Regions from separate parts of the Microbacterium xanthum genome, predicted to be linked through region 2. Evidence: predicted binding sites of a transcription regulator. Region 2 holds the regulator's gene; the other holds the start of a gene.
What was found. The regulator HspR, encoded in region 2, represses chaperone genes until heat shock. The targets are predictions, from matches to a motif close to AAGTTGAGTCNNNNNGACTCAACTT.
Positions count from the first base shown of each region.

Region 1: the regulator HspR is predicted to act here: its motif matches at 9,266-9,290, upstream of RZO50_RS00030 (ATP-dependent Clp protease ATP-binding subunit).

Region 1 is NZ_JAWHUE010000001.1:2,699-17,572, reverse strand. It holds gene nrdF (class 1b ribonucleoside-diphosphate reductase subunit beta) at 1-712, shown strand, start outside; gene RZO50_RS00070 (alpha/beta hydrolase family protein) at 794-2,038, opposite strand; gene RZO50_RS00065 (ABC transporter substrate-binding protein) at 2,175-3,809, shown strand; gene RZO50_RS00060 (ABC transporter permease) at 3,815-4,801, shown strand; gene RZO50_RS00055 (ABC transporter permease) at 4,861-5,637, shown strand; gene RZO50_RS00050 (ABC transporter ATP-binding protein) at 5,634-7,136, shown strand; gene RZO50_RS00045 (DoxX family protein) at 7,173-7,562, shown strand; gene RZO50_RS00040 (class I SAM-dependent methyltransferase) at 7,566-8,669, opposite strand; gene RZO50_RS00035 (DUF3817 domain-containing protein) at 8,737-9,192, shown strand; gene RZO50_RS00030 (ATP-dependent Clp protease ATP-binding subunit) at 9,308-11,848, shown strand; gene RZO50_RS00025 (DoxX family protein) at 11,903-12,337, shown strand; gene RZO50_RS00020 (ATP-dependent DNA ligase) at 12,331-13,848, shown strand; gene RZO50_RS00015 (NYN domain-containing protein) at 13,916-14,770, opposite strand; gene RZO50_RS00010 (Gfo/Idh/MocA family protein) at 14,790-14,874, opposite strand, start outside.
Region 2 is NZ_JAWHUE010000001.1:1,032,437-1,047,310, forward strand. It holds gene dnaK (molecular chaperone DnaK) at 1-1,389, shown strand, start outside; gene RZO50_RS04965 (nucleotide exchange factor GrpE) at 1,392-2,000, shown strand; gene RZO50_RS04970 (DnaJ C-terminal domain-containing protein) at 2,009-3,019, shown strand; gene RZO50_RS04975 (heat shock protein transcriptional repressor HspR) at 3,118-3,576, shown strand; gene RZO50_RS04980 (DUF998 domain-containing protein) at 3,616-4,683, shown strand; gene RZO50_RS04985 (potassium channel family protein) at 4,747-5,493, shown strand; gene RZO50_RS04990 (AI-2E family transporter) at 5,503-6,615, shown strand; gene RZO50_RS04995 (SHOCT domain-containing protein) at 6,619-6,981, opposite strand; gene RZO50_RS05000 (DUF6325 family protein) at 6,993-7,412, opposite strand; gene RZO50_RS05005 (hypothetical protein) at 7,494-8,087, opposite strand; gene RZO50_RS05010 (glycosyltransferase) at 8,274-9,470, shown strand; gene RZO50_RS05015 (glycosyltransferase family 4 protein) at 9,475-10,683, shown strand; gene RZO50_RS05020 (hypothetical protein) at 10,680-10,895, opposite strand; gene RZO50_RS05025 (GlxA family transcriptional regulator) at 10,993-11,988, shown strand; gene RZO50_RS05030 (response regulator) at 12,047-12,451, shown strand; gene RZO50_RS05035 (response regulator) at 12,453-12,806, shown strand; gene RZO50_RS05040 (sensor histidine kinase) at 12,806-14,551, shown strand; gene RZO50_RS05045 (ATP-dependent Clp protease ATP-binding subunit) at 14,673-14,874, shown strand, end outside.

The DNA.
Region 1 (14,874 bases), 1.0 Mb from region 2:
CACGCCCCACGAGGAAGCGGTCTACACGAACATCGCGTTCATGGAATCGGTGCACGCCAAGAGCTACTCGTCGATCTTCTCGACGCTGTGCTCGACGAAGGAGATCGACGAGGCGTTCCGCTGGTCGATCGAGAACCCGAACCTTCAGAAGAAGGCTCAGATCGTCATGGAGTACTACCGGGGCGACGAGCCGCTCAAGCGCAAGGTCGCCTCGACCCTGCTGGAGTCGTTCCTGTTCTATTCGGGCTTCTACCTGCCGATGCACTGGTCGAGCCGCGCGAAGCTCACCAACACCGCGGATCTCATCCGCCTCATCATCCGCGACGAGGCCGTCCACGGCTACTACATCGGCTACAAGTTCCAGAAGGGGCTCGAGAAGGTCGACGAGGCCACCCGTCAGGACATCAAGGACTACACGTTCTCGCTGCTGTACGAGCTCTACGACAACGAAGTGCAGTACACGCAGGATCTCTACGACGGTGTCGGTCTGACCGAAGACGTCAAGAAGTTCCTGCATTACAACGCCAACAAGGCGCTGATGAACCTCGGCTACGAGGCGATGTTCCCCTCGAGCGTCACCGACGTGAGCGCGGCCATCCTCTCGGCTCTCTCGCCGAACGCCGACGAGAACCACGACTTCTTCTCGGGGTCGGGCTCGTCGTACGTCATCGGCAAGGCCGAGGCGACCGAGGACGAGGACTGGGACTTCTGATCTCTGGATCCTGATGGCGGAGGGGTCGGCGCAGACGATGCGCCGGCCCCTCCGCCGTGCGGAGAGTCCGTCCGCGGGCGCTCAGCCCACGGTGTCGTCGAACCAGTCGAGAACCGCCTCGGCGACACGGAGTCGGGCCAGGGGCTCACAGTGCAGGCCGGCGCCTTCGGACGCGGGGAAGTGCGCGAGGGTGGCCACCCCGGATGTCATCGCGGCGAGCGCGCGCGACTGGCCCGGCCAGAACTGCTCCCCGTCGGGATCGGCGATCAGCAGCGGCGTCCGGATGCGAGCGGCGTCGTCCGAGGTCAGCCGGTAGGCGCGTACCGCGCGGAACGCCTCGCCGAAGCTCTCACCGACGCCGTACGGGCGCGAGCGGAACCGCATCATGGCGGCTTCTGCGGAATCCGGATCGACTCCCTCTCGCAGCGCTGCATCGAACGCGGCTGTCTCGCCCCGGTCCAGGAGTGCGACCAGTTCCGACGGGAGGTGGGCGATCCAGCTCGCCGAGACGTCGACGACGCCGGGGTCGACGGCCGCCGCCGCGAACCGATGCTCCGCGGTGAGAGCGCGCGGCACCCAATAGCCGGCTTGGCTGACTCCCCAGACAGCCAGGCGGGAGGCGTCCACGTCCTCTCGGGCGCTGAGAACATCCACCACCGGGTGCAGGACTTGCTCCCAGTCGGGGCGAAAGGGCACCCCGTGTTCGAACAGCTGCGACTGCTGGCCCGGTCCGTCGAAGACGAACACCGCCCAATCGCGCGCCAGCGCCGGGCGTGCGAGGTCGGTCCACAGTCGGCTGATCGCTTCGTCGCTGCCGTTGTTCAACACCACAGTGCGATGGGGGCCCGCTCCGGAGGGCAGGAACAGCACCCCGGGCAGAGGAACGGTGCCGTGGGGTACCGACACGCTGCGGGTCGGGTGGCCGCATCGCGCCACGAACGACGTCCACGCGCGACGGTGCGCGTGGAAGGTGGTCACCAGGGGGTCGACGTCGGGCAGCGCCGCCGCTGACGACACCGCGAAACCGAGGTAGTTCGCTGCCCGGAGGTAGCGGGCGGCGGCGGTCTGGATATGACCGGCCGCGTCGGCGTCGTCGGCCGCGGCGAGCACGCGCTCGCCGAGAGTGCGCCACGCGTCGAACCACCCGGACGTGTCGCCGGCGGGCACCGTCCTCACGGCCGAGAGCACCTCACCGGGATCCGCGCCTCCGTGCGCGGCATGCCCGACCGCGAGGCGCACGTCGAAGTCGAAGCCGGGGTCTGCGGCGAAGTCGCCTGCGAAGGGCGAAACGAACGGTCCCTCTGTATGCGCCGACGGATTCCCCATCGCGGCCCCCTCGTCGTCGGTGGACGCCGCCAGGAAACCACCCCGCGCCGGTGGGGGCAAGGGGGTGAATCCCCACCGTTCGAACAGTGTCTATTATTGGATCGCATCCATAAATAAGCCTCCCGGAAAGGGAACGATGTCCGTTCGCGCCCGTCTGTCCAGCACCGTGCCGCTCCTTCTCGCTGTCGGACTGGTGATCACCTCCTGCGCCGCGGGGGACGCCGAATCCGTCGAGAGCCAGGAGGGGGGCACGCTGGTGTACGCCTCCGGGGATGCCGAGCCGACCTGCCTGGATCCGCACGTCGGCGGGAACTACCCGCAAGCGCTGGTGTCCACGCAGTACCTCGAACCGCTCGTCGGCAGGGATGCGACCGGCCAGATCCAGCCCTGGCTCGCTGCGGAGTGGAGCGTGAGCGAGGACGGACTCGCGTGGGACTTCGTTCTGCAGCAAGACCTGACCTTCACCGACGGCACGCCCTTCGATGCCGCGGCGGTCAAGGCGAACATCGAACACCTTCAGGATCCCGACACGGGGTCATCCACGGGGTACCTGGCGGTGCAGAAGGTCGTCGAGGTCGAAGTGGTCGCCGATGATGTGGTGCGGCTGCACCTCTCGGAGCCCGATTCGGCCTTGTTGGAGTCGCTGAGTCAGCAGTGGACCGCGATGCAGTCACCCGCCGGGATGGCACGCGGGCAGGAGGAGAACTGCCTCGCCCCGATCGGGACGGGGCCCTTCGTCGTGGACGAGTGGGTGGTGCAGGATCACATCCGTTTCGTGCGCAACGACGACTACCGGACCCCCGCGCCCGACGCGCAGCACGATGGGGTCGCTCATCTCGACGCGATCGAGTGGCGATTCATCCCCGATGCGGCCACGCGGCAGGCCGCCCTCACCTCGGGCGAGGTGCACGTCATCGACAACCCCCAGCCGGATGCGATCGCGGCCGCGCAGTCATCGGACGAGATCGACCACATCGACGCGCCGCGCCCGGGATCGGTCAACCGACTCGAACTGAACGCCGGGCATGCGCCCTTCGACGACCCCCTCGTCCGAGAGGCGTTCATCCGCGCGGCCGACCCCGAACCCGGGATCGAGACGCTCTACCTCGGAACCGTCACCCGGTCGTACTCACCTCTTGCCAGCACCGAGGCGACCGCCGTGTCGGTCCCGGAGCTGTTCGTCACCGACGTCGACCGCGCCGAAGGTCTGCTCGATGATGCCGGGTGGACCGGGCGCGACGACGACGGCGTGCGCACTAAGGGCGGTGAACGCCTCACCGTGCGCTTCCCGGTCAGTACGAACCAGTCTGTTGCGGCGGAGCAGTCGCTGTTCGAGCAGATCCAGGCGAACGCCGCCGCAGTAGGGTTCGAGGTCGTGCTGGACCCGACCGATCTGTCCACCTGGTACGCCACCCTCGCCGCCGACGAGTACGAGGTCGTCAGTGCGCCGTATACGAAGGTCGGTCCGGACGTGCTGCGCATCCTTTACCACTCGGACGGGATCGTGCCGGCGCCCTCGGGCTACTTCGCCAACCACGCGCAGCTGTCGGACCCGGCGCTGGACGCCCTTCTCGATGAGGCGTCCGCGACGATCGATGAGCAGCAGCGTGCCGCGCTCTACGACGAGGCGCAGCGCATCGTCCTGGAGTCCTACGCGATCCTGCCCCTCTACGACCAGCAGAACCATTTCCTCACCCGAGGCGTGACCGATGTCGCCGTCCTCGGCACCGTCGCCACGCCCTCCTTCATCGACGCCCGCCTGGTGGGTTGAATCGGGTGAGGGTCGTCCGCTGGGTCGGAGCGCGACTGGCGCGGGCGATCCTGGTCGTCTGGCTGGTCGCGACGATCGTCTTCTTCGCGCTGCGAGCCACGGGCGACCCGCTCGAGGCGATCCTGGGCGGCCCCGGCTCGCAGGCCGGCGAAGAGGCGACCGACCGTGCCCGCGAGGCGTACGGGCTGGATCGGCCGCTCGTGGTCCAGTACCTGTCGCAGCTCTGGCGTATCGCGACTCTTCAGCTGGGCGACTCGTACGCGAGGCGGCAGCCGGTCCTCGACCTCGTCGCCGCGCAGCTGCCTGCCACCCTTGTCCTCGCGTTCTTCTCCCTGCTCCTGGCGTGGGCGCTGGCGGTGGTCGGCGTCGTGATCGTCGCGTCCGCGCGCGGTCGTGCCGCACGGCCGCTGGGTGGTCTGCTGCGCGGCGTGGAGGTGATCGCGACGGTCACCCCGCAGTTCTGGCTCGGCGCGGTGCTGATCCTCGTCTTCGCCGCGGGGTGGGGGGTGCTGCCGGCGACCAGCGCCGGTCTGGACCCGGCGGGGCTCGTGTTGCCGGTGGTGACCCTGGCGATCCCGATCGCGGGGTTCCTTTCGCTCGTCCTCCGAGAATCGCTCGAGGAGGCCGACCGGGCGCCCTTCGCCACGACGGTGCGCGCGCGGGGGGCATCGGAGATCCGGCTTCGTCTGCGTCACACCCTCCGCCACGCCGTGCTGCCCGCGCTGGCCCTGTCGGGCTGGGCATTCGGCAGCCTGATCTCCGGTGCGGTCGTGGTCGAGTCGCTCTTCGCACGCCCGGGCCTGGGCCGCCTCCTGTTGGACGGGGCGATGCAGCGGGACGTGCCGCTCGTGATCGGTGCCGTCGTGGTCGTCGCGCTCCTCTACGTCGCCGTCGTGATCATCACCGACGCGCTCGAACTCGTGATCGATCCTCGCCTGCGCGGCCGTCATCCGCGGCTCCTGCGGGCCCCCGACGTGGCGGTCGGTTCGTGATGGCGCCCGCGCCGCGTGTCGGGGCGACGGCGCTGCGAACCCGACTCGGGGGAGGGGGCATGGTTGCGGCGGGTGTCTTGGGCCTGATCATGGTGGCGGTCTTGTGGCCGGCACTGCTCGCACCGGGCGACCCCCTCGCCATCCAGCCCACGGAGGCCTTCCTCTCGCCGCGCTGGGGTCATCCGTTCGGGACGGACGAGTCGGGACGCGACATCTACACGCGTGTGGTCCACGGGGCTGCCGCGTCGGCGGGAGTCGGGCTGGCGGCCACGGCGATCGGCGTGGGGGCGGGCCTCGTGCTCGGCTTCGCGGCCGGACTCGGTCCGGACCGGCTCGATGCGGCGCTGGGCCGCATCATCGAGGTCCTCTTCGCCCTGCCGACCCTCGTCATGGCGCTCCTGCTCGTCGCGATCATCGGACCCGGGGTGGCCGCTTCCGTGATCGCGATCGGCGCCGCGACCGCGCCGGGCTACGCGCGTGTGCTGCGGGCTCGCGTACGCACGGTCGTCCGCAGCGACTACGTCGGGTTCGCGCGGCTCGAGGGCGCATCCGCCCGCACGGTCTTCACACGGCACATCCTCCCCAATGCACTCGCACCGCTCGCTTCGATCGCGGCGGTCGGCGTCGCGCAGGCGATCGTGTGGGTCTCCGCCCTGAGCTTCCTCGGTCTGGGAGCGGTGCCGCCCTCGCCCGAGTGGGGCGCCATGCTCAACGCGGGACGCGTGTACATCACCTCGGCGTGGTGGATGACCGTGTTCCCGGGGCTCGCGATCGTCGTCACCGCGCTGGTGCTCACGGTGGTGGGGCGCCGGCTGTCGAGCGGGGGCGAGCGATGAGCGTCCTCGAGGTGGCCGGCTTGCGGGTGGCGATGCCGGGATCCGGAGTGGTGCTCGACGATGTGGACCTCGCCGTCGGCGCGGGGGAGTGTGTCGCGATCGTCGGGCCTTCGGGGGCGGGAAAATCCGTTCTCGCGCGGACGCTCCTCGGGCTCACGCAGGTCGAACCGGGCGCGCAGGTCTCGGCGAGGGTGCTGGACGTCCACGGTCAGGACATGCGGCGGGCGACGGCGCGGCGATGGCGTGCGCTGCGCGGCGGCGGGGTCGCGCTGGTGCTGCAGGATGCGCTCCAGTCGCTCGATCCGCTGCGCACGGTGGAGGCGGAGGTCGCGGAAGTCCTGGCGGTGAACGGTGTGCCGCGGCGGGAGCGGCGAGACCGCGTTGTGAAGGCGCTCGAGCAGGCCGAGCTGCCCGATGCCCGCGCCCGGCTGGGGCAACGGTCGGAGGCGTTGTCCGGCGGCATGCGGCAGCGGGTGCTCATCGCCTCCGCCCTCGCGGGAGGCGCCGAGCTGCTCATCGCCGACGAGCCGACCACGGCGCTGGATGCCACCGTCGCCGCCCGCGTCCTGGCGCTGCTGGCGCGGTTGCGCGACGAGGGACAGGGGATCTTGCTGATCACCCACGACCTCGACGCGGTGCGTCGGGTCGCCGACCGTGTCGTCGTACTCGATGCGGGGCGGGTCGTCGAGGTGGGAACGGTCGATGACGTCTGGCGGGCACCGCGACACGCCGTCACGCGCGCGCTGCGGGATGCCGTGCCGCGCGGAGCGAAGCCCTCATCGGGTCGGGTCGATGCCGGACCGAGCGTCCTGTCCGGAACCGCCTTGACGCGGCGATATCGCCTCCCGACCGGTGGAGAAATGTCGGCCCTGGCGGATGTGGACCTCGCGGTGCGCGCGAACGAGGTCGTGGGGGTGGTCGGAGAATCGGGATCCGGGAAATCCACCCTCGCTCGGATCCTGGTCGGAGCCGAACGGCCCGACGGGGGAGAGGTCCGCACGAGTCTCGCGGGCCGGATCCGGCTCATCCCGCAGGACCCGCTCGGCTCCTTCGATCCGCGGTGGCGGGTGGAGCGCATCCTTCGAACGGCGGCCGGGACATCGGGTCGCTCACCGGAAGAGCTCGTCGCCGATGTCGGACTCGGTGCGGAGGTGCTGCACCGTCGACCGGCGGCGCTGTCCGGCGGGCAGCGTCAGCGTGTGGCCATTGCTCGTGCGCTGGCTGCTCGACCGCGACTGCTCGTCTGCGACGAGCCGGTGTCGGCCCTGGACGTGACCACCCAGCGAGACATCCTCGATCTGCTCATCGGGTTGCAGCGACGGGAGGGGCTGGCCATGGTCTTCATCTCGCACGACCTGGCTGTGATCCGACGGGTCAGTGACCGGATCGTCGTCATGAAGGCGGGACGCGTCGTCGAACACGGTGACACTGAGGCGGTGCTCGCCGCGCCGAAGGATCCGTTCACCGGCGAACTGATCGCCGCCGCGCCGCCGATGTGACCGCCGCGGTCCGCAGCGGCATGGTTGCATCGGAGCATGAGGACCTTCTCCCGCTGGCTTCTGGCCTCCGCGATGGTGTTCGCGGGCATCAGTCACCTCTTCTGGGCGCGAAAGGAGTTTCAGGCGCAGGTCCCCGACTTCGCGGTCGAGAAGACCGGGCTCGACAAGGACGCCGTCGTCGTGGCCTCCGGCGTCGTCGAGGTCATGTTCGGGACGGCTCTGGTGGCGCTCCCGGGTTCGCGACGACGGGTGGGAGCTCTTCTCGCGGCATTCTTCGCGGCGATCTTCCCCGGCAACGTCGAGCAGTTCACCCGCGGCCGTGACGGCTTCGGTCTGGACACCGATGCCAAGCGCCTTGCGAGGCTGTTCTTCCAGCCCGTGCTGGTGTGCTGGGCCCTGTGGTGCACGCGCGACCCGCGGCGGTGAGCGTCAGCGACGCGTCGACGCGGTGAGCGTGAACTTGGCGTTGCGCGCCACCTGGCGGGTCGGCCCTACCGTGCGTTCGAGTGCGGCCCGATAGCCCAGGTGGGAATTCCACACGGTCCACAGCTCGCCGCCCGGCATGAGCACACGGGCTGCGTCGGCGAACATCCTCGGCGCGATCCGATCGGTCACGGCCGCGCCGGAGTGAAACGGTGGATTGAGCGCGATCAGGTCCGCCGACGCATCCGGCTGCGAACCGAGCATGTCGTCGCGCATCACCTGGACCCGGTCGGCGACGCCGTTGGCGGCCGCCGTCTCCCAGGCCGAGGCGACCGCGACGGCCGATTGGTCGCTCGCGATGACGCGGGCTTCCGGGAAACGGTTCGCCCAGGTGGCGGCGACGATGCCGGTCCCGCACGCCATGTCGATGGCCGGAGTCTCCCGCGGCGTCGGGAGGTGGGACAACAGCAGGCGCGTCCCGACGTCGATCGAGGCTCCGGCGAAGGCGCCGCCGTAGGCGCAGACGGTCAACCCATCGTGCAGCGCGCGTCGCGGTGAGGGGTCGGCGCCGTCGCGAGGCGCCCGTGCGATGAGGACGCGCGACTTCTGGCGGGCGTGCGTGATGTCCAGCCGGGCGAATCGGCGAGAGAGCACGTCGTTCATCGCGACGCTCATGTGCTTGATGCGCCCGCCGGCGAACACGGTGACATCCGGGTCGGCGTATGCGGCGATGATCCCCGCGAGGTCGTTCAGTCGTTCCAGCGAGCGGGGCAGGCGCAGCAGGACCACCGTCGCGCCGTGGACCAGCTCGCGCGAGAGGGAGAGGGAGCGGTACGAGGCCGACGGTGCGAGCTCGGCGGCGTTGGCGGCGAGGGAGCGCTCCCCGGTCACCGCATCCTGATGCACGCGAATCTGCTCCGCCCCGGCGAGTGCTGATCCGACTGTCAGGGCGCCGTACGCGTCGTCGATCACGCACAGCTGACCAGCCCCGGCGGTGCGGCGTGCGTCCAGGGACGCGTCGAGGATCAGCCGGTCCGCGGCGTCGACCGCGAGCAATCCGGGCGCCTCCACATCGGGACGCCGTCGAAGGCGGTCGAGCTCGGGGTGCACCGTCCCACGGTAGCCCGTGCGGCCCCCTCCTCCCGCTTAGGCTGGGGGCGACCCGACTGGAGGACCCGTGTTCCGCACTCCGCTATCGCTCTTCCGCATCCTCGCCTTCGCCGAGGTCGTCTCGTGGACGCTGCTCATCGCCGGGCTGATCCTCCGAGCGACCCTCGACCTGTCGATCGCGGTGACGATCGGGGGCGGGATCCACGGGTTCGTCTTTCTCTCCTACGGGGCCACGGCGCTGCTGGTGGCGATGAACCAGCGGTGGGCGTTCGGGCCGACGGCGGTGGCCGTCGTCAGCGCGGTGATCCCGTACGCGACCGTCCCCACCGAGATCTGGTTGCACCGATCGGGGCGACTGGAGGGGCCCTGGCGGCTGGACCCGGGCCCGGAGGCCGACCGGTGGTACGACCCCCTGATGCGGTGGTTCCTGCGGCGCCCGTGGGTGCTCGCTCTGCTGCTGGTCGCCGCGGTCGCCGTGATTTTCGTGGTGCTGCTGATCCTCGGCCCTCCCGGCGGAAAATGACGATCTCTCGGGCTTCGGCGGAATAGCATCGCCCCGTCGACGTTGAAGTTGATATGCGATCGCTCAACTCTTAATCTTGAGCGCACGTGACTCATCTTTGATGCAAGGAGCGGGAATGCCCGAAGACTTCACCCCCGACGACGGCCAGAGCGCCTTCGACGAGTTCCTCGCGCGCTACCTTGCGGGCGAGCGCGCCCGCGCGGAGCGGTCGATCGACCTCAGCCGGTTCCTCGGTGCCGCGACGCAGCACATCCTCCAGGCGGCGGGTCGCTACGCGCTGGAGCGCGGGCAGCAGGAACTGGATGCGTTGCACGTGTTGCGCGTGCTCGTGGACCGCTCCCCGTCGAAGGACGCCGTCGAGCGCGTCGGGGCAGATCCGCGCGCCATTGTCCGAGCGGCGGAGGAGCGACTCCCGGCCGCCACCGCGGCGGCGCCGGTGGACGGGGCCGTCATCACACCGTCGGTTCAACGGGCGCTGTTCCACGCGTACCAGGTCGCGCGATCGTCGGGGTCCACTTATGTCGATCCCGAGCATCTCTTCTTCGCGCTCGTCCTGGCGCAGGACACCCCGGCGGGACAGATCCTCTCCCGAGCCGGCGTCACGGCGGAGTCCCTCACCCAGGAAGTCCGCGAGACGGTCGCCGGTGATCCCGAAACGGCTCCCGGAGGAGAGACCGACCCCTCGCACACCCCCATGCTCGATCGGTTCGGCACCGACCTGACCGCCCAGGCGCGCGAGGGCGCCCTCGACCCCGTGATCGGGCGTGACGGCGAGATCGAGCAGACCATCGAGATCCTGAGCCGCCGCACCAAGAACAACCCCGTGCTGGTGGGCGAAGCGGGTGTGGGCAAGACGGCGGTCGTCGAGGGCATCGCCCAGGCGATCGCGGCCGGCTCGGTCCCGGGGCAGCTCGCGGACACCCGCGTCGTCCTCCTCGACCTGCCCGCCATGCTGGCGGGTACGCGGTACCGCGGTGATTTCGAAGAGCGCCTGACGCGGACGATGGACGAAGTCGCAGCGCACCGTGACGACCTCGTCGTGTTCATCGACGAGGTGCACACCGTCGTCGGAGCCGGCGGTGGCGGGGAGGGCGGTATGGACGCGGGCAACATCCTCAAGCCCCGACTCGCCCGCGGCGAGCTCCGCCTGGTCGGAGCCACCACCCTGAAGGAGTACCGCACCATCGAGAAGGACCCCGCGCTGGAACGCCGCTTCCAGCCCGTCCGGGTCGGTGAGCCCTCCGTCGAAGACGCCGTTCGAATCCTGGCGGGGGTCGCCCCCGCGTATGAGGATCACCACGGCATCACCTACACCGACGCGGCCATCCGCGCAGCGGTCGAGCTGAGCCACCGGTACCTCGTCGATCGCGTGCTGCCCGACAAAGCCATCGACCTCATCGACCAGGCCGGAGCCCGGCGTCGACTCGCGCGGGGGCCGGCGCTCGACGTGACGGCCCTCGTCGAGCGCCGGGCGACCCTGGAGGCCGAGAAGAACGCGGCCGTCGCCGCCGAGCACTACGAGGAGGCGTCCCTCCTTCGGGACCGCATCGCCGAGGTGCAGGCCGAGATCGACCGTGCGGCCGCCCCGGGCGGGCAGATGGCCGGGGTGGTCGACGAGCCCGACATCGCCGCTGTCGTCAGCCGTGCGACCGGGATCCCCGTCAACCGGGTGACCGAGTCGGAGCGGGAGCGGTTGGGCGCACTCGAAGACGAGCTTCACGAGCGTGTCATCGGGCAGGACGACGCCGTCGCCGCCGTCGCGCGGGCGATTCGCCGCAACCGCACCGGCGTGGGCGACCACCGGCGACCGGTCGGCTCCTTCCTCTTCCTCGGCCCCACCGGGGTCGGCAAGACCGAGCTGGCCACATCGCTCGCGCGCTCACTGTTCGACGATGACCGGGCGGTCGTGCGTTTCGACATGAGCGAGTTCGGCGAACGCCACACGGTCTCGCGCCTGGTCGGCGCCCCTCCCGGCTACGTCGGGTTCGACGATGCGGGTGAGCTGACGGAGCGTGTGCGGCGGAACCCCTACTCGGTCGTCCTCTTCGACGAGATCGAAAAGGCCCACCCGGACGTCTTCAACCTGCTGCTGCAGGTTCTCGACGACGGACGATTGACCGACGGTCAGGGTCGCACCGTCGACTTCCGCAATGCCGTGATCGTCATGACCTCCAACCTGGGATCCGAATTCCTCGCGTCCCGGGGCGGGGCCATCGGCTTCCTGCCAGACGGGGGCGGCGCGACCGGATTCGGCTCCGAGAAGGACCTACGCGACCGGGTCATGGGCAAGCTTCGCGAGGCGATGCGCCCGGAGTTCCTGAACCGGATCGACGACATCGTGCTGTTCCGCAAGCTCGAGGCCGCGCACCTGCAGCAGATCGTCCGTCTGCTGCTGACGGCGACGTCGTCGCGCCTCGCGAGCCGCGAGATCGGGTTCGACGTGACCGACGCGGCCGTCGCGCGTCTGGCGGAACTCGGGCACGAACCGGAGTACGGGGCTCGTCCGCTGCGGCGCGTCATCCAGCGCGAGATCGAGGACCGCGTGGCGGACCTGTTCGTCTCCGGCGACCTCGTCGAGGGCGACACGATCACCGTCGACTCCGACGACACAGGACTTCGCGTTTCCGCGCGCCGCGTCGCCCCCCTCGTCGCCTGACCGGGTGTGCCCCGTCCCGGCCCCGACAGGCTCTGGATGGGGCATGCTCGAGACATGAGACGCCGCCGGATCGAGATCCCGCAGCCGCGCCGTGAGCGTGCGCGGACCGCGGCGCGTGCAGGCATGGCCGCGCTGCTGGCTGCCGCAGGTCTGTCCCACCTCACCTGGGGTCGCCGCGGATACCGCATCGTCGTTCCCGACTGGGCGACACGACTGCTGCGAACGGACAAGGACCTGATCGTGGTGGCATCCGGCGCCGTCGAAGTCCTGTCGGCTGCGGCTCTCGTCATCTTCCCGGCCGATCGCGCGCGCGTCGGCGGGTTCGTGGCGGCGTTCTTCGTCGCGGTCTTCCCCGGGAACGTCCACCAGTGGCGGACCGGCCGTTCTGCTCCGGGTCTGGCGACCGACCGTGCTCGCCTCGGGAGGCTGTTCCTGCAACCGCTGCTGGTGGCCTGGGCGCTCTGGGCGACAAGGCAGCGCGGATGCTGATCGACGAGGTCGTCGAGGCCGCCGACGCTCTGGGAGCGACCCGGTCGCGTTCGCGGAAGGTGTCCGTCCTCGCCGGACTGCTCGACCGCGCCGACATCGGGGAACTCCGGGCGGTCGTGGGCTGGCTGACCGCCTCGCCGAGGCAGGGCCGGCTGGGGGTGGGCTGGCGCACGCTCTCCCGGCCGCGTACCGAGCATGCCGCCCGCTCGGCGCTGACGGTCCTGGACGTGGATGCCGCATTCGACCGGTTGGCCGCGACCTCGGGGGCCGGGTCGGGAGCACGGCGCACCGCCGTGCTCGAGGCGCTCGCTACGGCGTGCACCGCAGCGGAATGGGACTTCGTATCCCGCGTGATCCTCGGCGAGCTGCGCACCGGCGCACTCGACGGGGTGCTGACCGACGCGATCGCGTCGGCCGGCGACCGTTCCGTCGCCGCGGTGCGTCGGGCTGCGATGCTCACCGGCGATCTGGGGGAGACTGCCGAAATCGCGCTCGGAGGGTCGGCTGCGGACCTCGATGCGGTCACGCTCGAGGTCTCCCGCCCGGTCTCCCCGATGCTGGCTGCGACCGCGCCCAGCGTCTCTCTGGCTCTCGGGATGACGGGGCGAGCGCGGGTGGAGTACAAGCTGGACGGCGCGCGCATTCAGGTCCACCGGTCCGCCGACGAGGTGCGTGTCTTCACGCGCAGCCTCGCGGACATCACACGGCGGGTGCCTGAGATCGTCGAGGTCGTCCGCGGGCTTCCCGCCCGCGAGGTCATCCTCGACGGGGAGACCCTCGCCCTCGACGACGCGGGTGCACCCCGGCCGTTTCAGGACACGATGGCGCGATTCGGATCGGAATCGGCTGCGCAGATCGCGCTGCAGCCGTGGTTCTTCGACATCTTGCGCCTGGACGGTCGAGATCTGCTCGACGATCCGCTCGAGCGGCGCGCAGAGACGCTCGCCCGGGTTGCGGGCCGGTGGCATGTGCCCGGGCGGATCACCTCGGACCCCGACGCCGCTGAAGACGTCTGGCGGGAGGCGCTCGCCGCCGGGCACGAGGGGGTGGTCGTGAAGGCGGTCGACAGCCTCTATTCGGCAGGTCGTCGCGGCACGGGGTGGGTGAAGGTCAAGCCGGTGCTCACTTTCGACCTGGTCGTCTTGGGGGTCGAGTGGGGCTCGGGTCGACGAGCGGGGCTGCTCTCCAATCTCCACCTCGGCGCACGCGATCCCCTGCGGGGCGCGGAGGAGGGGTTCGTCATGGTCGGCAAGACCTTCAAGGGGCTCACGGACGAGACCCTGCGCTGGCAGACCGACCTCTTCCGATCGCGCGAGACGGAGCGGACGAAGGCGGGGATCCGCGTGCGTCCGGACGCGGTCGTCGAGATCGCGATCGACGGCGTCCAACGCTCGACCCGCTACCCCGGCGGGGTCGCGCTGCGGTTCGCGCGCGTCCGCGGGTACCGACCGGACAAACCCGCCGCCGAGAGCGACACGATCGAAACGCTCCGAACGCTGCTGCGGGAGTGAAGGCGACGGGGTCTTGGCGGCCGACCGGTGCGGCGCGCTCGCCATTCCGGCGCGGACGTGAACGGTCTCAGCGGTCGGCGGCCAACCGGATCAGCACGATGTTGCCCGATTCGTCCATCTCGGCGACCTTCGGGTGCGCCTTGACGAAATCGGTGAAGCTCTTGTGGCCGAGCGTTTTCTCGCTGAAGGAGGGGTCCAGGCGCTTGATGAGACTCTTCACCGCTGAGGCGTGCTGCCACTCGGCCGCCTCCTTGTCGTTCTCGAGCCGGAGTGCGCGCTCCAGCAGGTCCGCACCCGGGTCGACCGCCTTCTTGCGTCCGCGGCTCTTGCGCGTGCCGGCCGTGTCGGCCGACGGTGCGGTGACCCCGGGCAGCGTGTCGTAGGCCTCGAAGGTGTCGCAGGCCGCCGCGAGCGATTTGGCCGTCGAACCGGACACTCCCACGCCCACGACGTAGCGGCCGAGCCGTTTGCAGCGCTGCGCGAGCGGCACGTAGTCGCTGTCGCCCGCGACGATCACGACGTGGGTGAGGTCTTCGAGCCGGAACATGTCCTCGACGGTGTCGACGGCCAGGCGGATGTCCGCGCCGTTCTTGGCGTACGCGGCCGCGGGGAACAGCTGCACCAGATCGACCGCGCGAGCCACGAGCTGCGTCTGGTACTCGGCGTTCACCGGCGACGACCAATCGGCGTAGGCACGGGTGAGGACGAGCGTGCCGAAGGACGCCGCGTAGTCGATGATCGCTCCGACATCGATCGTGGCCGCCGACAGGCGGCCGGCGATCTCCTCCGCCGTCGGATCCTGCATGATCTTCTGGCGGTCGCGGGAGTAGGCGTTTCGTCCGTGCACGCGGTCGTACCAGGACATGACGATGTTGTCGAAGTCGATGTAGACGGCGACGCGTTCGCTCTGCAGGTCGGCCATGGGGCTCCTCGATCCGGGGTCAGTGCTCCTGCGGGTAGCGCAACCCGATCTGGCGGCGCACCTCGTCCAGAGTCTGCATGATCGCGACGGACTCGTCGATGGGC
Region 2 (14,874 bases):
GACAAGGGCCAGGAGGACGAGCTCATCCTGGTCTTCGACCTCGGTGGCGGAACCTTCGACGTGTCGCTGCTCGAGGTGGGCAAGGACGACGACTTCTCGACCATCCAGGTGCGCGCCACCTCCGGCGACAACCGCCTCGGCGGCGACGACTGGGACCAGCGCGTCGTGGACTACCTCATCAAGCAGTTCAAGGAGACCACCGGCGTCGACGTCTCCGGCGACAAGATCGCCCTGCAGCGCCTCAAGGAGGCCGCGGAGCAGGCGAAGAAGGAGCTCTCCAGCTCGTCCTCGACGTCGATCAACCTGCCCTACCTCTCGCTGACCGAGTCCGGTCCGGTGTCGCTGTCCGAGACGCTCTCGCGTGCGAAGTTCGAGGACCTCACCAAGGATCTCCTGGACCGCACCAAGAAGCCCTTCGAGGACGTCATCCGCGAAGCCGGCATCAAGGTCGCCGACATCGCCCACGTGGTTCTCGTCGGTGGATCGACCCGCATGCCCGCCGTTGCCGAGCTGGTCAAGAAGGAGACCGGCAAGGACGCCAACAAGGGCGTGAACCCGGATGAGGTCGTCGCCGTCGGCGCAGCCCTCCAGGCCGGTGTCCTCAAGGGTGAGCGCAAGGACGTGCTGCTCATCGACGTCACCCCGCTGAGCCTCGGCATCGAGACCAAGGGCGGCATCATGACCAAGCTCATCGAGCGCAACACCGCCATCCCCACCAAGCGGAGCGAGACCTTCACCACCGCCGACGACAACCAGCCGTCGGTCGCGATCCAGGTCTTCCAGGGCGAGCGCGAGTTCACCCGCGACAACAAGCCGCTGGGCACGTTCGAGCTGACCGGCATCGCCCCGGCGCCGCGCGGCGTCCCGCAGGTCGAGGTCACCTTCGACATCGACGCCAACGGCATCGTCCACGTCTCCGCCAAGGACAAGGGCACCGGAACCGAGCAGTCCATGACGATCACCGGTGGCTCCTCGCTGCCCAAGGACGACATCGACCGCATGGTGCGCGAGGCCGAGGAGCACGCCGCCGAGGACAAGAAGCGCCGCGAGGCCGCCGAGGTGCGCAACCAGGCCGAGACCACGTCGTACTCGGTCGAGAAGCTCATCTCCGAGAACGGCGACAAGCTTCCCGAAGACGTCAAGACCGAGGTTCAGGCCGACGTCGACGCCCTCAAGTCGGCGCTCGCGGGCGACGACGACGAGGCCGTGAAGACCGCCTTCGACAAGCTGAACCAGAGTCAGCAGAAGCTCGGCGAGGCCATCTACCAGGCCACGCAGAACGAGCAGGCCGCTCCGGACGCCGGGGCGTCCGAGGAGCAGGCTTCGACGGAGTCCGATGAGGACGTCGTCGACGCCGAGGTCATCGACGAGGACGAAGAGAAGAAGTAAGCATGCCCAAGGACTTCGAACAGGGACCCGACGAGGTCCCCGAGAACGAGGTCCCCGGCGACGAGGGGTCGGAGGCGCAGGCCTCCGACCCTCAGCCGGAGGATCCGGCCCTGACCGTGGACGACATCCTCGGTGCCGAGCAGTCGGAGGGCGCCGCCGAGGCGGACGCCGCCGAGGACCAGGTGCTCGCCGACCTCGAGTCCCAGCTGCTGGGCGACCTCAAGCGCCTGCAGGCCGAGTACGCCAACTACCGGCGTCGCACCGAGGAGCAGCGCGAGGTCGAGATCGAGCGCGCCAAGGGTTCGGTCGCCAAGGGACTCCTGCCCGTGATCGACGACCTCGACCGCGCCGAGAAGCACGGCGATCTGAGTGAGGGCACGCCCTTCGCGGCGATCGCCGAGAAGCTGCGCGGCGTCGTCGAGCGGATGGGCATCGAGCCCTACGGCGCGGCCGGTGAGGCCTTCGACCCTCAGCACCACGAGGCGATCTTCCAGGCACCCACCCCGGGAACCGAGACCCCGACGATCCTCGAGGTCGTCGAGGTGGGTTACCGCCTGGGTTCTGTCGAGCTGCGCCCGGCCAAGGTCGTGGTCGCCGTTCCGGCGGAGTAGGAGGACACGTGGCGAGTCAGGACTGGTTCGACAAGGACTTCTACAAGGTCCTCGGCGTCTCGAAGGACGTCAGCGACGCCGATCTGAAGAAGACCTACCGCAAGCTCGCGCGCACCTACCACCCCGACTCGAACCCGGGGGACGCCAAGGCCGAGGCGACCTTCAAGGAGATCAGCGAGGCCTACGCCGTGCTGAGCGATCCTGAGCAGCGCCAGGAGTATGACCAGATCCGGGCCATGGGCTCGGGTGCGCGGTTCACCTCCGGCGGGTCGGGTCAGGGCGGCGGCTTCGAGGACGTCTTCTCGATGTTCGGACAGGGCCGCGGCGGAGGCGGTGGCCGTTTCGACGGCGCCGACTTCGACGACATCTTCTCGATGTTCAATCAGCAGCAGGGCGGACGCGGCACGGGCTTCGGTTCAGGCCGATTCGGGCAGCCTTCCGGCGGGTTCCAGGGATTCGGGGGCCCGACGCGGGGGGCGGATGTCACGGCGCGGACGACCATCGACTTCGTCACGGCCACAAAGGGCGAGACGATCACCCTGCAGGGCGAGGACGGCAAGCCGTTCAAGGTCAAGATCCCGGCCGGCGTGCGCGACGGGCAGAAGATCCGCCTCCGCGGGCGCGGACGCCCCTCGCCGGACGGCGGGGAGACCGGCGACATCGTGGTGCAGGTCAGCGTCCGCGCTCATCCGGTGTTCACCCGTGACGGGTTGAACCTGCGGGTGACCGTCCCGGTGACCTTCACCGAGGCCGCACTCGGCGCCACCATCGAGGTGCCCACCCTCGGGGGAGACCCCGTGCGGCTGCGGGTGGCACCGGGGACTCCGTCAGGTCGCGTGCTGCGGGTCAAAGGCCGCGGCGTGCAGACCCAGAAGGGCACCGGCGACCTCCTCGCCGAGGTGCAGGTGGCCGTCCCGTCGCACCTCGACGACGCGGCACGCGAGGCGCTTGCCGCCTACCAGGCGCTCGAGCCCAGGGAGAACCCCCGCGCGGACCTGATGGCCAAAGCGCGAGGCTAGCGTTTCATCCTCCTCCGCCCGCTCGGCGACCGGCTACTTTTGGAGTCAGACGCCGAGCGGGCGCGGCGCAGGACACGGCATGAAAGCGAGGTGAGGACATGGTCGAACCCGACGAGATCGACGAGGATGCCCCGATCCTCGCCATCGCCGGCGCGGCGGAACTCGCGGGCATGCACCCGCAGACCCTCCGCCAGTACGACCGTCTCGGTCTCGTGGTGCCCGCCCGCACCCAGGGCGGTTCCCGTCGCTACTCCCTGCGGCACGTGGCGCAGTTGCAGGAGGTCGCGCGCATGTCGGCCGAGGGGATGAGCCTGCCGGCGATCGCGCGGATCATCGAACTCGAAGACCGGGTCCGCGAACTGCATCTGCGGGTGCGCGACCTCGAAGACCGCATGAGGAGCGAGCTCGAGCGTCGCCCCGGCGCGCGCGTCTTCGCCGCCGGGGCGACCGGGGCGGTCATCTCCTTGAGACACGGAACACGCGTGCGCCGCGCCACCGAGGTCGTGCTGTGGCGCCCGCACCGAGTGTCGCCGCCGACGGAAGCTCCCGACGACTGACCCTGCCGCGGGACGTCGCGGCTCGCTAGGGTGTGGCTCGTGAGCGCACCGGCACCGACCAGACGATCCGAGAAGCTGCGTGCTGCGGCACGGCGTGAGTTCGACGGAACGACCGAGCGGTCGCTCGAATCGCTCTCTCTGAGCGCCGGAGTCGTGGCGTTCGTCGTCGTCGCCCTCGTGACCCTGCCGGTCTTCCGCCTCGAGGCGGCACCCATCGCGGGCCCCGACTCCATCGGACAGTTCGTCGCGGTCGCCTCGGCCACGGTCGCCCTCGTCGCCTTCGGAGCCGGGCGCTACCTGATGCGGCTGAGCGGGCACGGTGCACGGTTGCGCGTGCTCGATTACCTCGACATCGCCGCACTCGCTCTCGCGCATGCGATCATCGCGCTGCTGTCGTGGACGCTCGTGGCAAGCATCATGGAGCGCAGTTTCATCGGCGCCGAGGTGTACCCGCTGCCGCTGATCGCGCTCGCCGGAGCGACGGCGTTCGTCACCGCGTACGCCGTCTTCGCCTCGGCCACGCAGATGGACCTGCCGTTGCTGGCGATCATCCTCGCGGTCTTCCTCGTCGAGGGGGTCGTCACCGCGATGCTCACCGCGAGCGACCCGCAGTGGTGGAAGCTCAACCTCAGCGCACTCGGGATGACCGACGATCTGTCCGCCTACGCGTTCAACATCACACTCATCATCGCCGGGTTCATCGTGACGACCCTCGCCCGCTACGTGACCATCGGCATCCCCACCCCGCATCCGCACGGCGCCCGGAACGTGCGTGTCTCCCTGATCGTCGTCGGGGTCTTCCTCGCCTGCGTCGGAGTCTTCCCCGTCGACGAGTTCTTCCTGCTGCACACCGGTGTCGCGTCCGGGATGGCGGTGGCCTTCGGCGTCGTCGTGATCGCGCTGAAGTGGTGGATCCCGGGGATCGCTCGGGCCTTCCTCGCTCTCGGGTGGGTGTTCGCGGGCGTCATCGTGCTGCTGGCGGTGATGTTCGCCACCGGCGCCTACACGTTGACGGCCGTCGAGCTGGTGGCGGGTGTGATGGTGTTCGCGTGGATCATCCTGTTCATCCGGAACGCCGCGGCACTCCAGGCCGACGCCGCGCGCTGAGCCCGCGCGCACCGGCGGCGAGGCTGCGCCGCGCAGCACCGCGGCGCTCGTAGGCTCGATGCCATGACGTTGGATCGGTGGCATCAGCTCACGTACTGGCCGTTGATCGCCGCATCCCTGGCCTTCATCGTCGCCTACTCGTGGCAGGTGATCGCCGACCTCGGCGGCACGGGGTTCTCGCTGGCGCGGGCGGTCATGATCATGACCTGGATCGTCTTCGCCGTCGACTACCTGGTGCAGCTGTCGCTCGCGCGACCGAGAGGGACGTGGTTCCGCCGGCACCTGTTCGACCTGTGCGTGGTCGTGATCCCCGCGTTGCGCCCCCTGCGCCTGCTGAAGGCGCTCACGGTCCTCCACGTGCTGCAGCGCACCGCCGGGGCGGCCCTCCGGGCGCGCATCGCGGTCTACGGCGCCGGTGCCGCGCTGACCCTCATCTGGGTTGCCGCGCTGACGGTCCTCGAGGCCGAGCGCGATGCCCCCGACGCGAACATCACGTCGTTCGGCGATGCCCTGTGGTGGGCGTTCGTGACGATCACCACCGTCGGATACGGCGACTACACCCCCGTGACCGCATGGGGGCGCGTCATCGCGGTGCTGCTCATGACCGGTGGCATCGCCGTGGTCGGTGTCGTCTCGGCCACCTTCGCGTCCTGGGTGCTCGAGAAGGCCGCCGCCGGCGCGGACGACGCCGGCGAACCGGCCACCCGGGGTCAGATCCGTGCCCTCGCGGCGCAGATCGACGACATCGCGGTGCGGCTCGGGCGCCCCGGCGGCGACGCGTCCTCTCCCGATCAACCCCCGAACCCCTAGCCTGGCACCGTGAGACGCTCCGCCCCCGAACCCGCTCCCGCGCCGCCGCCGGCACTGTCGCCGACGCTGCGCATCCTGCTCGGCCTCGCCGCGGTCGTCGTCGTCCTCGTGGGCCTCTCCCTCGGCCGTGAGATCGTGGGCCCCCTGGTGCTCGGGGCGGTGATCGTCATCATCTGCCAGCCGCTCGCTCCCCTGCTGCGACGGAAGGGCTGGCCCCGATGGGCGGCGACGACCTCGGTGATCGTGCTGGGGTACCTGATCCTCGCCGTCCTCGCGCTCATGCTCGCGTTCGCGGGTGTCCAGTTCGGGCGTCTCGTCCAGGACTTCGCGTCCGACCTGCAGCAGACCGCTCTGGCACTGGTCGACTGGCTTCGCGACCTCGGGATCGACGACCAGATCGCGGCCGCCACCGCATCCCTCCTCGCCCCCTCGACATTGCTGTCGATCGCCTCGTCCATCGGGGGCGGCGTCCTCGCCGCGCTCACCGCGTTCTTCTTCGTGTTGGCGTACGTGATCTTCATGGCCGCCGATGCCTCGCGCTACTCGCGTGCCGAGAGCGCCTTCGGCGCCGGGATCCGCCCGACCGTCGACCGCATCGCGTCCTACAACCGCAGTGTCCGGCGCTACTACGTCGTCAATGCCGCGTTCGGTCTGGTCGTCGCCGTCATCGACGGACTCGCGCTGTGGGCGCTGGGGATCCCGGCGCCCCTCGTGTGGGCGATCCTCGCCTTCGTCACCAACTTCGTGCCGAACATCGGCTTCGTCCTCGGGCTCGTGCCGCCCGCGATCCTTGCGCTCGTCGTCGGCGGGTGGCCGATGATGCTCGTCGTGGTCGCCATCTACTGCGTCGTCAACGTCACGCTGCAGGTGCTGATCCAGCCGAAGTTCGTCAGCGACGCCGTGAACCTGTCCCTCACGCTGAGTTTCTTCTCGGTGATCTTCTGGACCTTCATCATCGGTCCCCTCGGCGCGATCCTCTCCATCCCGCTGACGCTCCTCGTGCGAGCGCTCGTCTTGGAGGGTGATCCGGGCACGCACTGGCTGCGGTGGTTGTCGGGCGACCCGGATGCAGCGATCCCCGCCGGTGGGCCACCGACGGGGATCGCGAAGAAGAAGCGCTGACTCTCAGCCGAGGAGCTTGGCCTTTGCGGCGGCGAACTCGGCGTCCGAGAGCACGCCGGCATCCTTCAGGGCGGCGAGCTTCTGCAGTTCCGCGACGATGTCGACGCCCGCGGCGGGCGCCGGCGCAGCGACGGGCGCAGCGGCAGCCTGCGCCGCTTGCTGCTGGGCGACCGCATCCTGGGCGGCCTGCTGCATCGCGGCCTGCTGCTGCGCAGCCTGATACTGCTGCTGCTCGTACTCCGACTGCTGCTTGCGCTGCCGGCTGTTCGACATCGCGCCGCTGACGGCGTTGGCGGTGCCGGCGACGACCGCGGTGCGGGCGGCGAGGCCGATGAGGCCGGGGCGGCCGACTCTGCGAATGGGCATGATGACTCCTCTTACTCTCCGGCCTCGTCGGCCAGGTCCATGACGGCGTTGACGATGGGGGCGGGGATGCGCTCCGCCGACAGCACGACGGCACCCGAGGCGCTCACGCGCTGGGCCAGCTCGCGCGCATAGCTCAATTCGAGGGCGACGAGCATCGCCGACCCTCCCGGAGGGACGAGTTCGGCGAGCTCGGCGATGTCCTCCTCGCCGGCGATGCCCACCTCGTGCAGCTCGAGGGCGAACTCGTCGGCCTCGATCTCGGCGACGGTGATGTCGCCGTCGCCCGACTTGGAGATCAGCACCAGGTCGAGAAGGCGCATCAGGCCGTTCTCGAGCAGGTCGGACAGGGCTGCCATCGTGCCGGCGTCGGGGCGCTCGCCCTCGAAGCCGACGAGGTAGAGCTCGACGGGGCCGTAACGGAACTCGGGCATGCTGTGCCTTTCTGACGAGGAAGGGTCCTCGCTGAGGCTAGCGCGCCAGGAACACGACGGGTAGACCGCGAGTGAACGCGGTCAGGCCGGATCGATGCGCAGCACGCCCTCGGACTCGCCGACCGTCAGATCGTCGACGATGCGCACGGTCCGCGCGAGGTCATCGATCGACCCGATGACGGTGCCGAAGCGCTCGCGATCGGCGCACACCGCCGTCACGGTCACGAAGTGCGAACCCGTGTCCCACGTGTAGGTCGCGAACGGCGGCGTGCGGGCATCGGCCGGCAACGGCATGGCGAGCTTCTCCCCGACGCCCAGGTGGGGATTGCGGAAGGACTCGGTGTCGTCGTACTCGATCGGCATCATGGCCCGCGCCGCCCGTGCCTGCGACGTCGCCTCCTGCACCTGCGCCATCGCGACCAGCAGATCCGGATCGCTCTTCCACACCCATACCAGCACGCGCCCGTTCGCGCGCTTCATCAGCAGCGGGGTCGCCTGGCTCATCACCCACGCGAGAAATCCGCTTCCCGGACGACCCTCGGCGCCCGCGGCCCGGTTGGCCTGCGTCAAGAGCATCCGGATCGCGGCCTTGCGGTGACGGCGCCCCCGGAATCCCAGGGATCCGGTCACGGGGACCCACAGGTGCTCGTCGGCATCAGCAAGCAGTCGCGGCATGCGCCCAGCGTACGGGGCGCATCCTTCGGTCTCCTGAGCGCGCACGAGGATGCACCCCGCCGCTCCCGGGTCCCGGCGGGTGCTCGGGTACAGTTGACGCGCGCGAGCGGTGCGACCCACCCCGCCGCTTCATCCCGCAGACAGCCGCTGCGCTCCGGCGCCGCACAGATAGGCAGCCCGCACCCCGTGACAGATCCCGCCACGCCCGCTCCCCGCCGCCCGCTCACCGTCGTCATCGGCTGCGACACGTTCGCCCCCGACATCAACGGCGCCGCCCGGTTCGCCGAGCGACTCGCGGCCGGTCTCGTCGGCCGCGGCCACGATGTGCACGTCGTCGCCCCCCACCAGCGCTACCGCCGTGCGCACCCGGGCGTCGAGGTGGTCGAGGGCGCCGAGATGACCGTTCACCGCCTGCCGTCCGTGCGCTGGCCTCCGCACGACTGGTTGCGGTTCGTGTGGCCGTGGCGCTCCAAGCACTATGCGCGGAAGGTCCTCGACGAGGTCAAGCCGGATGTCGTGCACATCCAATCGCACATCATCATCGGCCGCGGGCTGGCGCACGAAGCCAACCTGCGCGGCATTCCCGTCGTGGCCACCAACCACGTGATGGCCGAGAACATCCTCGACTTCACGGTGCTCCCGCAGAAGATCACCGACGCGATCATCCGGTGGGCCTGGGGTGATGCCCAGCGCACGCTCTCGTCCACACGTGCGGTGACCACGCCCACCCGCAAGGCGGCGGACTTCCTCGAGTCGACGATCGACGTGACCGATGTGATCCCGGTCAGTTGCGGCATCGACAAGGCCAACTACACCCCCGACCTCGAACCCCGTGCGGAGAATCGCGTGCTGTTCGTCGGTCGCCTCACCAGCGAGAAGCAGATCGACGTCGTGCTGCGCGCCCTGGCGACCCTGGACCCCGCCCTCGAGGTCGGCTTCGACATCGTCGGTGGCGGCGACCAGCGCAAGAACCTCGAGAACCTCGCCCACGAGCTCGGCCTCGAGGGTCGCGTCGTCTTCCACGGGCACGTCAGCGACGACGAGCTGCGTCGCCTCTATTCCCGCGCGAGCGTGTTCGCGATCGCCTCGATCGCCGAGCTGCAGTCCATCGCCACGATGGAGGCGATGGCCTCGGCGCTGCCGGTCGTCGCCGCCGACGCGGTCGCCCTGCCGCATCTGGTCCACGACGGCGAGAACGGCTACCTGTTCACGCCGGGCGACGTGGAGCAGCTCGCCGCGCGCCTGACCGACGTGCTCACCGCATCGCCCGACGAACGCCGTCGCATGCAGCAGGCCTCGCTGGACGGCGTCGCGGTGCACGACATCAACCGCACGCTCGACACGTTCGAGGCGCTCTACCGCGGCGAACCGCTCCCGGAGTGACCTCGTGCACGTCGTGATGTTCGGCGACCAGCACGTCGCGTCGCTGGGGGGCGCTCAGGTCTCGATGCGGCTGCAGCGGGAGTTCCTCGAGCGCGCCGGCCACGTCGTTTCGATCGTCGCGCCGGCCCTGCACGGTCGGCGCGGTGCCGCGGTCGCCCCCGATCCCGCTCTTCTGGACGTGCCGTCCCTGCCGATCACGATCGACCGGGAGTACTCGCTGTCGTGGCCCGGCGCTCGCGCCGACCGGTGGATCGATGGTGTGCTCGTCGCGCGCCCGCCGGTCGACATCGTGCACGTACAGGCTGACTTCTGGGGAGCCTTCCTCGGGCATCGGTTCGCCGCCCGGCACGATCTCCCGGTGGTGCACACCATGCACAACCGCGTCGACGTCGGCATCGCCGCGACCACTCCGGCGCCCCGAGCGACACTGCGCGCCCTGACGGTGTGGCAGCGGCACGCCATCGCGTCGAAGACGCGTGGGGTGGACGGGTGGACCTATCTGCGACGTTTCGCCGAACGCGCCTCCGCGGTCACCGCCCCGTCCTCGCACTTCGCGCGCCGACTCGAAGCCCACGGCGTCGTCCCCGCGGGCGGGAACGGCGAGGTCGACGTGATCTGGAACGGCATCCACGACGACCTGCTCGACGAGGTGCGTCGGTCCGCGCCGGCGCGAGGGTCGATGCGGCCGCGGCTGGTGTGGCTCGGACGGATGAGTCCGGAGAAGCGACTCCTGCCGTTCCTTCAGGCTTTGGCGTTCACCCGGCCCGACGCCGACGTCGAGATCATCGGCGGCGGCGGCCAGTTGCGCGCCGCGCAGCGATTCGTGACCGCGCACGGCATGGATGCCGCGACCGGGACGAGCGTCGGCTTCGCCGGGCGTCTGCCGTACGCTGAAACGCTGCGTCGCATCCACCGTGCCGACGCCGTCGTGCAAACCTCGATCGGGTTCGAGACGCAGGGCATGACGGTGTTCGAAGCGGCGAGCCTCGGTACTCCCGCCCTGGTCAGCGATCCCGATATCGCCGGCGAGCTCGGCGCCGGCAGGTGGGACGTCGCGGACGGCTCCGTCGAGGCTCTCGGGGAGGCGATCCGCGTCGCCGTGGCCGACATCGCCGCCGGAACCGCCGCCGTCCCCGACGCGGGGGTCGCGGAGGCGTTCCGGCAGTCGTCGCGGACCGCGGCCATGATCGAGGTCTACGACCGCGTCCGCTAGCGCGTTCCGGCGAGACCGGGCCGCGCGACCGAGACCCGGCGGCGCGCACCGCGGTCTCGGACGCGAACCCGGGTCTCGGCTGCCGCGCCGTCGCGCGCGGGAATGCGCGAGGGGTCGGTCGGGAGACGGCGGCGTGCGTCGGTGGCCAGCGACACGAGGGTCGAGACGAGGCCGATAGCGGCGAGGGTGGCGAAAGCGGCGAGAAGGATCATGGCAGAAAACGTACGTCGTGTGAGATACTGCCAAAAGTGGCAGAAGCGACACCGAGCGGTGTGAAACTGCCACTCCGTCTCGAACCTCGGAGGTCGCATGAGAACCGTCGCCTGCATCGTCCAGGAGGGCTTCGCGCCCTTCGAGTTCGGCGTGGCGTGCGAAGCGTTCGGGCTCGATCGCAGCGGGGAAGGCATCCAGAACTTCGACTTCCGCGTCGTCGCCCCCGATCCCGGAGCCGTCTCCTCGAGCATGGCGTTCTCGATCAACGTCGAGCACGACCTGACCTTCGCGTACGAGGCCGACCTGGTCGTCGTCGCACCGATCCCCCGCGAGAAGTGGGGACGCGTCGACGCGCGGGTCCTCGACGTCGTCCGTCATGCCGACGCCCGCGGCGCCTGGCTGCTCAGCGTCTGCAGCGGCGCCTTCATCCTGGCCGATGCGGGCGTGCTCGACGGGCGCCGGGCGACCACCCACTGGATGTACACCGAGACGATGATCGAGATGTATCCGCAGGTCGACATCGACCCGGACGTCCTCTACGTGCAGGACGGTCGCATCATCACGAGCGCCGGCACGGCCGCGGGGCTGGACGCGTGCCTTCATCTTCTCCGGCAGGAGCTCGGAGCCGAGGCGGCGAACTCCATCGCCCGTCGCATGGTCGTCCCGCCGCAGCGCGACGGCGGTCAGGCCCAGTTCATCGCGCGTCCTCTCCCCGAGGTGTCCTCTCTGTCCCTCGCGCCGGTGACGGACTGGATGCTGGAGAACCTGCGAGCCGACCTCACCGTCGATCAGCTCGCCGCGAAGGCGCATATGTCGCCGCGCACCTTTGCGCGTCGGTTCAAGGCCGATCACGGGGTCACACCGGCGGCGTGGCTCGCGCGGCAGCGGGTGATCCAGGCGCAGCGCCTTCTCGAGCGCACCGATCACGGCCTCGATCGCATCGCGGAGGAGTGCGGCTTCGGGTCCGCCGCGGTTCTGCGGCACAACTTCGCCCGTGTCCTCGGCGTGACACCGACCGCCTACCGGGCGCGCTTCGCGTGCATCGACGAGTCGAGCCGGGTGCACTCATCGGCGTCGGTGCCGGCCGCCTGAGGTCGGTTCTCGGGGCGAGGGGCCGGCTCAGCCGCCCGCGGCGTATATCGTGAGGGATGTGACAGACGCGCCTTTCCGAGTGATCGTCGTCGAAGACGACGAGGATGTCGCGCTGTACGTCCAGACGATCCTGCGCCGCCGTCTGTCGTGCGAGGTCGAAGTCCTCCATAGCGCCGACGGGTACGAAGAACGCGAGGCCGGGTTCGATCCCGAGGTCGTCCTCACCGATCTGGAGCTGCCGGGGCGCGGGGGCTACGAGCTTCTCGGCGACATCCGCGCGCGGCGCACCGATCTCGCGATCGTCGTCATGACCGCGCACGCCGGTGGTGAGTACGCTGAGCGTGCCGAACGCCTGGGGGCCGACGGGTACCTCGCCAAGCCCCTGTCGTCGAAGGATCTCGTCGCCACGGTCGAACGGCTCGCCCGCGCGCAGCGGGGAGAAGCGCCTGTGGAAGGGGATTGAGATGGCCAACTCGCCGGATGTCCTGGTGATCGACGATGTCGAGGATCAACGCGAACTGCTGCAGACGCTCTTCACCCGCGCCGGCTGTGAGGTGCGCACCGCGAGCGGGACCGCCGCGGCCGAACCGCTCCTGTCGGCCAAGGCTCCCGACATCGCGGTGGTCGACCTGCTGCTGCGGGGGCGCGACGACGGGTGGAAAGCGATGGAGAGCATCCGGACGATCGCACCGACGGCGAAGATCGTCATCTGCTCGGTTCTCGACCCCGCGCAGTTCCCGGCCGCTGACGCCCATCTGCCCAAGCCCTTCACCGCGGTTCAGGTGCGTCGGGTGCTCGACCAGTTGAAGCCCTCCTGATGACGGCGACGTCGACCGAACGCACGATCGACAGCGGCACAAGCGGTCGCTCGCACCCCGGGCTGTTGCTGTTGCCCACCCTTCTGCTCGTCCTGCTTGCGCTCCCGGCGGTCTTCCTGTTCGGGGCGGGGCAGATCACGGATCCGATCGCCATGTGGAGCGCGGTCGTCGGCCTGGCGCTGCTCGAGGTGGTCGCTGCGGCCGTGCCGTGGCACCGGCTGAATCGCGACTGGGTGGCGATCGTGCCCATCCTCGCGATCTTCGCGATCGGGCTCTTCCGCGTCGGCACCGGCGGGTCGATGTCGATGTTCTCCGTGATCATCCTCCTCCCGATCGTGTGGATCGCCACGCTTCCCGGCCGACGCATGGTCTTCTATGGGATCGCCGCTCTCGTGGTGGCCTTTCTCGGGCCGTACTTCTCGGGGCTCGAGGACTGGGGCAACGGCCAGCTCGTCCGCGTCGTCTTCGTCGCCGTCGTGATCGCCGTGGTCGGCATCGTCGTGAACGAGACCACACGATCGGCCCGGGCGCGGTTGAAGGAGGTCGCCGGACTGTCCGGCGAGCGGGCGCGATTGCTCGACGAGGCCGAGCGCCGGCGGGCGGAGCTGGCCCAAGCCGCCGAAGAGCTCCGCGTGTCCGAGGCATTCGCCACGAGCATCTGGGAGGCGATGGACAACGAAGCCGTCATCGTCACCGACAAGAGCGGCCGCATCGTGGGCTGGGGGCCCGGCGCCGAGCTGCTGCTCGGATACGACGTCGTCGACATCCTCGGTGTCGACGGCGAGCACAGTGGCGAGGAAGCGGTCGGCGACCTCTTCGTCCCGCGTTCGGTGGGACTCGACGGAGCCGACGACAGCATCGCGGACGCGGATGACATCCTGCCGAGGCTGGTCGAGATCGGCCGTTCGGTCGGACAGGGCGAGGGCGACCTGCTCGTGCGTTCGGTCGACGGCGTCGAGATTCCCATCTACCTCACGTGCGCCGAGCGGCGTGTCGGCGACGAGGCCGTCGGATACACCTTCGTCGCGCGCGATGCCCGGCATGCGAAGGAGATCACGCGCCTGAAGGACGAGTTCGTCGGAACGATCTCGCATGAACTCCGCACGCCGCTCAGTTCCATCCTCGGCTACCTCGAACTCGTGATGGAGGAGGAGGAGACCCTCTCCGACGATCAGAAGCGCTTCATCGGCGTGGCCGAACGCAACGCCAACCGGCTGTTGCAGCTGGTCGGAGACCTGCTGTTCATCGCGCAGGTCGAGGCCGGGAAGATCCCGCTCCAGCGCGAGACGGTCGATGTCGCCGCGATCGCCTCGGCGTCCGGCGAGTCGATCCAGCCGGTGGCCGAGCGTGCGGGGGTCACCGTCGCCGTCGAGCTCCCCGAGGGCCCCCTCCACCTGCACGCCGACCCTCGGCGCATCGGGCAATCGATCGACAACCTCGTCTCCAACGCGGTGAAGTTCACTCCCTCCGGTGGGTCGGTCATCGTCGCCGTCGGCCGCGAGGACGGACACGCGATCGTCACCGTCACCGATACCGGCATGGGAATCGACCCCGAAGACCTCGCGCAGCTCAGCGAGCGCTTCTTCCGGTCGAAGATGGCCACGCGCCAGGCGATCAAGGGCGTCGGACTGGGGCTGTCGATCACCAAGGCGATCGTGACCGCCCACGACGGCACGATGTCCGCCACGAGTGCTGTCGGCGAAGGCACGCAGTTCCGCATCGCCCTGCCTGCCCACCACGCCTGAGGGGCGCGAGATGACCCGCACCGACCGGAGATCCGGTCGGTGCTCGCGCATGCTCGCATCCACCTGCTAAAGTTGAGTCAGCAACACTCAACTTTTAAAATCCGCTGATTCAGGAGAAAACATGAACGCCACCCAGATGCCCGGGCAGGAGGAGCAGCAGAGCGCCCTCGAGCAGTTCGGGATCAACCTCACCGACCGCGCACGGCAGGGAAAGCTCGACCCGGTCATCGGTCGCGACTCCGAGATCCGCCGCGTCAGCCAGGTGCTCACGCGGCGCACCAAGAACAACCCCGTCCTGATCGGCGAACCGGGCGTCGGCAAGA